Regions from separate parts of the Pseudomonas purpurea genome, predicted to be linked through region 1. Evidence: predicted binding sites of a transcription regulator. Region 1 holds the regulator's gene; the other holds the start of a gene.
What was found. Region 1 encodes LexA, which represses DNA repair genes until DNA is damaged. Its sites were predicted from a motif close to CTGTNTNNNNANACAG; they were not measured.
Positions count from the first base shown of each region.

Region 2: recN (DNA repair protein RecN) is a predicted target of LexA. The motif match lies at 1,955-1,970, and genes of this name have one in related genera.

Region 1 covers NZ_CP150918.1:2,158,762-2,163,162, reverse strand. Annotated here, with positions in the region: gene AABM54_RS09735 (S-methyl-5'-thioinosine phosphorylase) at 1-62, opposite strand, end outside; gene nagZ (beta-N-acetylhexosaminidase) at 75-1,073, opposite strand; gene AABM54_RS09725 (TetR family transcriptional regulator) at 1,283-1,990, opposite strand; gene lexA (transcriptional repressor LexA) at 2,243-2,851, shown strand; partial or broken gene sulA (SOS-induced cell division inhibitor SulA) at 2,862-3,336, shown strand; gene AABM54_RS09710 (hypothetical protein) at 3,442-3,675, opposite strand; gene AABM54_RS09705 (LemA family protein) at 3,823-4,380, opposite strand; gene AABM54_RS09700 (hypothetical protein) at 4,384-4,401, opposite strand, start outside.
Region 2 covers NZ_CP150918.1:938,688-943,088, forward strand. Annotated here, with positions in the region: gene fur (ferric iron uptake transcriptional regulator) at 1-181, shown strand, start outside; gene recN (DNA repair protein RecN) at 257-1,930, opposite strand; gene grpE (nucleotide exchange factor GrpE) at 2,181-2,747, shown strand; gene dnaK (molecular chaperone DnaK) at 2,850-4,401, shown strand, end outside.

The DNA.
Region 1 (4,401 bases):
CGAATGCTCAAGCCTTCGAGCTGCGTCAGGCCGGTGCCACCGATAATCGCGTAAACCGTCATTGTAAAAAGTCCTTAATCAATCAGTTGGGCATCTTTGAGCGCACCGAGGGCAGTGAGCCAACGCGGGTCCTGGCGGTATTCGGTGTTGGCAAATGCCTGGCCACGCATCCGCGCAATACGCGGCGACGGCTTGACCTTCAAGCGCTGGGCCGCGCTCAGGGCCAGTTCGGCCGCCGCCCGGTCGTTGCACACCAGGCCCATGTCGCAACCGGCCGACAGCGCCACCTCGATTCGACTGGCCGCATCGCCGACCACATGGGCACCGGCCATCGACAGATCATCGCTGAAGATCACGCCGTCAAACTGCAACTCGCCACGCAGAATCTCCTGCAACCAGCGGCGCGAAAAACCGGCCGGCCGGGAGTCGACCTGCGGATAGATCACGTGAGCCGGCATGACGGCCGCCAACTGCTTGCTCAAACGAGCGAACGGCACCAGATCATTGGCACGGATCTCGTCGAGGCTACGCTCGTCATTGGGTATCGCGACGTGGGAGTCTGCCTCTGCCCAGCCGTGGCCGGGAAAATGCTTGCCTGTGGCCGCCATGCCGGCACTGTTCATGCCACGGATAAAGGCCCCCGCCAGCAGCGCGGCGCGCTCGGGGTCACCTTCAAATGCGCGACTGCCCACCACCGCACTGCGCTGATAATCGAGGTCCAGCACCGGGGCGAAGCTCAGGTCCAGACCGACCGCCAGCACTTCAGTCGCCATGATCCAGCCACACTGCTCGGCCAGGTACTCGGCGTTCGGGTTATCGGCGATTGCACGCATTGCCGGCAAACGCACGAAGCCCTGACGCAAGCGCTGAACGCGACCGCCCTCCTGGTCTACTGCCAGCAGCAGATCCGGTCGAACAGCACGGATCGATGCACTCAACTCCCGAACCTGACGCGGATGCTCAATGTTGCGTGCAAAGATGATCAAGCCGCCCACTTCGGGCTGGCGCAACAATTGGCGATCTTCAGCCGTCAGCCAGGTACCGGCGACGTCCACCATCAACGAGCCTTGCAGGCCAGCAGTCATAGAGATTCCTTGATTACGAAAAGCGCGCGCGGCGCATCTTTGAAGAACCCGGCCCGGCGCAGACGCACGACTTCGCCACCAAGGGCAATGCCCGGTGGGACGTGGTCTGCAAAAGGAAATTGGAGCGGGTCTGAAACGAGAGTCGGCATGGGCGGCTAGCTTAGCGGATGTAAGCTGCCGCGCCCACCCGTGTGCCACTAAACCTTGGCGGCCACCGGCGCCGACTTGCTGCGAGGGCGCAACTGGGCGGCGGCCATGGCGTCGTCAGTGACGCCGGTTTCGGCGCGCATGCCAGCCGCCAGAAACGGCACCATCAGGCGCATCACCTGCTCAATGGAAGTATTCACACCGAAGTCAGTCTCGGCGATAGCACGCAAGGCCTTGATCCCCGACATGCTGAACGCGGCCGCGCCGAGCATGAAATGCACGCGCCAGAACAGTTCGATAGGCGGAATACGCGGTGCCGCGTCGTTGACCAGCAGCATGTAACGACGGAAAACCTTGCCGTACATGTCTTCCAGGTAACGCCGCAAATGGCCTTGGCTCTGGCTGAACGCCAACCCCAGCAAACGCATGAATATGGAAAGATCGTTGCCACTGCGGGGCTGCACGACCAGCGCTTGCTCTACAAGAATTTCCAGCAGGTCTTCCAGCGAAGGCTTGTTGTCAGGCTTGGCCTGACGACGCTCCAGCTCACGATCGAGGCTGATGCAGAACGGCCCGAGAAAACGCGAAAACACCGCCTGGATCAGCGCTTTTTTCGAGCCGAAGTGATAGTTCACCGCCGCCAGATTGACACCGGCCTTGCTGGTGATCAGCCGCAATGAAGTTTCAGCAAACCCTTTTTCCGCGAACAACTGCTCGGCAGCATCAAGAATGCGTTCTACGGTTTCCGACTGGGCCATGGCTACTCCGCCTGACAAACACTTGTTTGAAACATACGTTTCAGCTTGTGTCTTGTCAAGGCTGGCAGTTCGTTTTGCGAATGGTCGGTCAGCTATTTAACCATACCTGTTGAAAGCTGTAGTCAGTCCTACAGACGCTGGACCGACGATCTGCAGGACGACCGTCCAGCGGACGGCAAAAAATCGAGGATTGCCAAGAATTCTTCACTGTATATAATCCCAGTCACTGTATAAAAAGACAGAGCGATCGACATGCTAAAACTGACGCCCCGCCAAGCTGAGATTCTGGCTTTTATCAAACGCTGCCTCGAAGACAACGGCTATCCGCCAACCCGCGCGGAAATCGCCTTGGAACTGGGTTTTAAATCGCCCAACGCGGCGGAAGAACACCTCAAGGCGCTGGCCCGCAAGGGCGCTATCGAAATGACGCCCGGCGCGTCTCGTGGCATTCGCATTCCGGGTTTTGAAGCCAAGGCTGACGAATCCACCTTGCCGATCATTGGCCGGGTGGCCGCGGGCGCGCCGATTCTGGCCCAGCAACACATCGAAGAATCCTGCAACATCAACCCTGCCTTCTTCCACCCTCGCGCTGATTATTTGTTGCGCGTGCATGGCATGAGCATGAAGGACGTCGGCATTTTTGATGGCGACCTGCTGGCTGTCCATACCACCCGCGAAGCCCGCAATGGCCAAATCGTTGTGGCACGGATCGGTGATGAGGTGACGGTAAAACGCTTCAAGCGCGACGGCAGCAAAGTCTGGCTGATTGCCGAAAACCCTGAGTTCGCGCCTATCGAGGTGAATCTGAAAGATCAGGATCTGGTGATCGAAGGCTTGAGCGTCGGCGTCATCCGCCGTTAAAGGAGGCTTTATGCAGTTCCCACATCTACCACAGCAGGCACAACTGACCTTGTTCGAAGCCTTCATGGTTCAACCGTTGGCGCCAACCCTGAAAGAGACAGTGCAGTCCCCCTGGATCGCCGAGCCCGAAGTATTCAGCGAACTGTCTTTGCGTGGTGCCGCCGGGAACTGCCTGAGCCTGCTGGCGCCCATCCTCAGAGAGCTGAGCCAGGAGCAGGACGCTCGCTGGCTGACACTGATTGCACCACCGGCGAGCCTGACTCAAACCTGGTTGCGTGACGCCGGCCCTGAACCGCGAGCGCATCCTGCTTTTGCAACCGCGCGGCACACAAAGCGCTCTGCAACTGACCTGCGAAGCGTTACGCCTGGGGCGCAGTCACACCGTCGTCAGCTGGTTGAACCCACTAAACAGCGCCTCCCGGCAACAGTTGATCAGCGCCGCCCGTATCGGAGAGGCACAAAGTCTGAATATTCGACTGGGTTAAGTGTCACGTAATGTGCACTTGAAGACACAGGGCTTCTCCAGGACAGAGAAGCCGATCTGAAAAACCGAGCAGCGATAATCTCTTACCAAAAACCGACAAACGGAATCAGTGAAGAACCCGCGACCCTTCTTCTTTGTCGAATTCACCTTCAACCAGGCGTCCCGCCATCTGCACTCCAACGCTCAACATCGCCTTGGCGACTTCAACGTGCTGGCCCTGCAAGAAAGCCTTGGCATCCTCGGAGAAATCCAAAGTAACCAGAGAACCCTCGTCCTCGGCCCTGCGCAGCTCGATACGGCCGTCTGGTAACTCGACAATTTCTAGAAAGGACGTTGGCATAAAGGTCTGTTCTCCACGAAAGGCCGGGATTATATAGGCATCGGCCAGGCTTCGCTCGGGATCTTGAGGAACGGTCATCAGCCAACCGTTCCGAAAAGTCTCTTGCAGCCGGTCATTCCCGCCGATCGCCCTCTAATGCCCCCGCCTTCAAAAATTCGGCTTGTACTCAAAAGCCGCTGAAGCCTGGGAGTCAGAAAATGGCACGATCACCGACTTTTTATTGAGGAAGCCATTAACAATGGAGCCGGGGAACATCTGGATCGAATTGTTGAAAACCTCTACCGCACTGTTGAAGAGGGTAATCGCCGCACCAATATTTTCTTGCTGCTCGGTGATTTCCCGCATGAAGCTGTTAACCAATTCATTGGCTTTGAGTTCTGGATAAGCCTCAAATGCCACGTTCAATCCTGCCAACAATTCCCGCGTACCCAGCTGAACGGGCAATAGAGCCCCACCATTGGCCTCCTGCGGCAACCTGCCAATGGCCGAGCGCAAACCCGTGATCTTTTCCAACAGCGCGCCTTCGTACTCCTTGAAACTCACAACCTGCTGTTCAAGCAGATCAAGCACCCTGGTTTTCTGCCGCTCATACACCAGGACATCAGCCCAGGCGCGCTGCGCACGGTTATGCCGGCCAATGATTCGGTTGGAACAGGTCCAGAAGGTAATCCCGACCACGACCGCGATAATCAATAACAAACCCATCGTCTAATACTCCATGTTTTT
Region 2 (4,401 bases), 1.2 Mb from region 1:
CCACGCGGTCTTCGAACTGGCTGATGGCGGCCACCACGACCATATGGTCAACGTGGAGTCTGGCGAAGTGATCGAATTCTTCGACGAAGAAATCGAAAAGCTTCAGAAGGCGATCGTCGAGAAGCACGGCTACGAGATGGTGGATCACAATCTTGTGCTGTACGTACGCAAGAAAAAGTAAGCATGTCGCGCGGACTCAAGTCCGCGAAACGAACGAAGGCGACCCAAGGGTCGCCTTCGTGCTTTCTGCTGTTGATCAGATCTTTGCCGTTACGACCATTTTCTTTGCGTGAGCCAAGGACTCCTTGGTCAGGTCGATTCCGCCCAGCATCCGGGCCACTTCTTCTATCCGCTCGTTTTTGCTCAGCTTCGACACGGCTGTGTGCGTCGCGTCGTGGCCGCGAACCTTGTGCACAAATAGATGTTGATGACCCTGGGACGCCACTTGCGGCAAGTGGGTGACCGTCAGCACTTGGCCGCGCTCGCCCAGGCGGCGCAGCAGTTGGCCGACAATTTCAGCCGTCGGGCCGCCGATACCCACGTCCACTTCGTCAAATACCAGCGTCGGTACTCGTGAGGTTTGCGCGGTAATGACCTGGATCGCGAGGCTGATCCGTGACAGTTCGCCACCTGACGCGACCTTGGCCAGCGCTTTGAGCGGTTGTCCGGGGTTGGCACTGACCAGCAATTCCACCTGTTCCAGGCCATTGGGCAGTAGTTCGGTGCTGCTGTTGGGGCGCAATTCGATGGTGAAGCGACCACCGGGCATGCCCAGGCGCTGGATTTCCTGTTCGACGGCGCTGGCCAGGCGGGTGGACGCCTGATGGCGCAGATCGCTGAGCTCTCGGGCTTTTTCCTGATAGTGCCGGGCGTATGCGCCCAGTTCTTCGCTCAGTCGCTCGATGGACTCGTCGTTGGCATTGAGTGTTTCAATTTCGTCCAGCAGTCGCTGTTGGAGTTCCGCGACGTCCGTGGGTTGAATCCGGTGTTTGCGTGCCAGGGTGTAGATCGCGTCGAGGCGTTCTTCCAGTTGCTGGAGGCGTGCCGGGTCGGCGTCGAAGTTATCGAGGAAGCGGTTGAGTTCGCCGACCGCTTCTTCAACCTGGATCTGTGCGCTGGTCAGCAGGTTGGTCGCCTCGCCCAGTGCGACCACCGAGTTATTGACGCTCGACAGGCGATTGAGGCTGGCGGTCAGGGCATTCAGGACATTGCCCGAATCACTCTCGCTGCATTGCTCGACCACTTGGCGGCAAATGCCCAGCAAGGTTTCAGCGTTAGTCAGGTTCTTGTGTTCCTGCTCCAGGTGTTCCAGCTCGTTTTCGCCGAGGCCTAGGTTTTCCAGTTCTTCGAGTTGATAGCTGAGCAACTGGTGGCGCGCGCGTTGTTCGTCGCCGGAGTTGGAGAGCCGTTCCAGTTCCTGGCGGGTCTGGCGCCAGCGTTGGGCGGCCAGTTGCACCTGGCGGGCGAGGTCCGTGGCGCCTGCGAACTCGTCGAGCAGGCGGCGGTGGGTGTCGGTTTTGAGCAGGGATTGGTGCTCGTGCTGGCTGTGGATATCAATCAGCAGTTCGCCGAGGGCTTTCAGGTCGCCAAGGGGGCAGGGGCTGCCATTGATATAGCCGCGTGAGCGACCTTCGGCGGTGATGACCCGGCGCAGGATGCACGGCCCTTCGCTTTCCAGGTCGCGTTCGGCCAGCCATGCGCTGGCTTCGGGAATGTCGGCAAGGTCGAAGGTGGCCAGGATATCGGCCTTGTCGGCGCCCGGGCGCACGACGCCGCTGTCGGCGCGGTCGCCGAGGGTCAGGCCCAGGGCGTCGAGCATGATCGACTTGCCGGCGCCGGTTTCCCCTGTGATCACGCTCATCCCGCGATCAAGTTCCAGATCGAGATGTTCAACGATGGCGTAGTTATGTACGGACAGGTGCACCAGCATAGAGGCCGCTCCCAGGCTTTAGGTCTGGTTATTTATACAGTGTTTTGTTTCTGGCTGACAATGCCCACGTTTAGCTCGATTTGCTTGAGAGTCGGGTTTTCTTATTGCGAAGCAGAATGCTATCTCACGCATTTTTGTAAGGTTAATCACGCGTACCACGACTTCAGCCCTTGAACCTGAAAATTGCGGCCCCATATACCGGGGCAGAAGCGCGAGTCGAGTTCGCGCACGATTTTGAAAGGAGAAATCTATGGCTGACGAACAGACGCTGGATACGCAAAATCTAGACGCCAATCAGGCTCCCCAAGCATCGGGTGAAGACCTGGTGGCTCGTGTACAAGTGCTCGAAGAGCAACTGGCTGGCGCTCAGGATCAGGCTTTGCGTGTTGCCGCCGATCTGCAGAACGTCCGCCGTCGCGCCGAGCAGGATGTAGAGAAAGCTCACAAATTCGCGCTGGAAAAATTTGCCGGCGACCTGCTGCCGATCATCGACAGCCTGGAGCGTGGCCTGGAATTGTCCAACCCGGACGACGAAAGCATTCGCCCGATGCGTGAAGGCATCGAGCTGACCCTGAAAATGTTCCAGGACACTCTGAAACGTTATCAGTTGGAAGCGATCGATCCGGAAGGCGAGCCGTTCAACGCCGAGCATCACCAGGCCATGGCGATGCAGGAAAGTGCCGACATGGAACCCAACAGCGTGCTGAAGGTGTTCCAGAAGGGCTACGTGCTCAACGGTCGCCTGCTGCGCCCGGCCATGGTCGTGGTCAGCAAGGCGCCAGCGCCGGTTTCGCCTTCGATTGACGAGCAGGCTTGAAATCCGCCGCAAGGCCCCCATTTATAAGTCAAGCGTTTAAGTGCTACCGCAGTTAGCCACCACTGCTGCGGCAACCAAATCCAAAGTTTCGGGAGAGTGAACATGGGCAAAATTATCGGTATCGACCTGGGGACTACCAACTCCTGCGTCTCCATTCTTGAAAACGGCAACGTAAAAGTTATCGAAAACGCCGAAGGCGCGCGCACCACGCCGTCGATCGTTGCCTACGCCAACGATGGCGAAATCCTGGTTGGCCAGTCGGCCAAGCGTCAGGCAGTGACCAATCCGCACAACACCCTGTACGCGGTGAAGCGTTTGATCGGTCGTCGCTTCGAAGAAGAAGTGGTTCAGAAAGACATTCAGATGGTCCCTTACAAGATCGTCAAGGCTGACAACGCCGACGCCTGGGTTGAAGTGAACGGCCAGAAAATGTCGCCGCCACAGATCTCGGCTGAAATCCTGAAAAAAATGAAGAAAACCGCCGAAGACTACCTCGGCGAAGCAGTGACCGAAGCGGTGATCACCGTTCCTGCCTACTTCAACGACAGTCAGCGTCAGGCGACTAAAGACGCCGGCCGTATTGCTGGCCTGGACGTAAAACGTATCATCAACGAACCAACCGCAGCCGCTCTGGCTTACGGTATGGACAAGGCCAAGGGCGATCACACCGTGATCGTTTATGACCTGGGTGGCGGTACTTTCGACGTATCGGTTATCGAAATCGCCGAAGTTGACGGTGAGCACCAGTTCGAAGTGTTGGCCACCAACGGTGACACGTTCCTGGGCGGCGAAGACTTTGACATTCGTCTGATCGACTACCTCGTTGACGAATTCAAGAAAGAAAGCGGCATGAACCTCAAAGGTGACCCGCTGGCGATGCAGCGCCTGAAAGAAGCCGCTGAAAAAGCCAAGATCGAGCTGTCTTCGAGCCTGCAGACCGACGTTAACCTGCCGTACATCACTGCAGACGCGACCGGTCCTAAGCACTTGAACGTGAAAATCTCCCGCGCCAAGCTGGAAGCGCTGGTTGAAGACCTGGTTCAACGCACCATCGAGCCTTGCCGCATCGCTCTGAAAGACTCGGGCATCGAAGTTGGCGCGATCAACGACGTGATCCTGGTCGGCGGTCAGACCCGTATGCCACTGGTTCAGAAGCTGGTGACCGAGTTCTTCGGTAAAGAAGCACGTAAAGACGTGAACCCGGACGAAGCAGTTGCCATGGGTGCTGCTATCCAGGGCGCGGTACTGGCCGGTGACGTGAAAGACGTTCTGCTGCTCGACGTCAGCCCGCTGACCCTGGGTATCGAAACCATGGGCGGCGTGATGACCGCGCTGATCGAGAAAAACACCACGATTCCTACCAAGAAATCGCAAGTGTTCTCGACGGCCGACGACAACCAGGGCGCAGTGACCATTCACGTGCTGCAAGGTGAGCGTAAGCAAGCGGCTCAGAACAAGTCCCTGGGCAAGTTCGACCTGGCCGAGATTCCACCAGCACCACGTGGCGTGCCACAAATTGAAGTGACCTTCGACATCGACGCCAACGGCATTCTGCACGTAGGCGCCAAAGACAAGGCTACCGGCAAGACTCAGTCGATCGTGATCAAGGCCAACTCCGGTCTGTCCGAGGAAGAAATTCAGCAGATGATTCGCG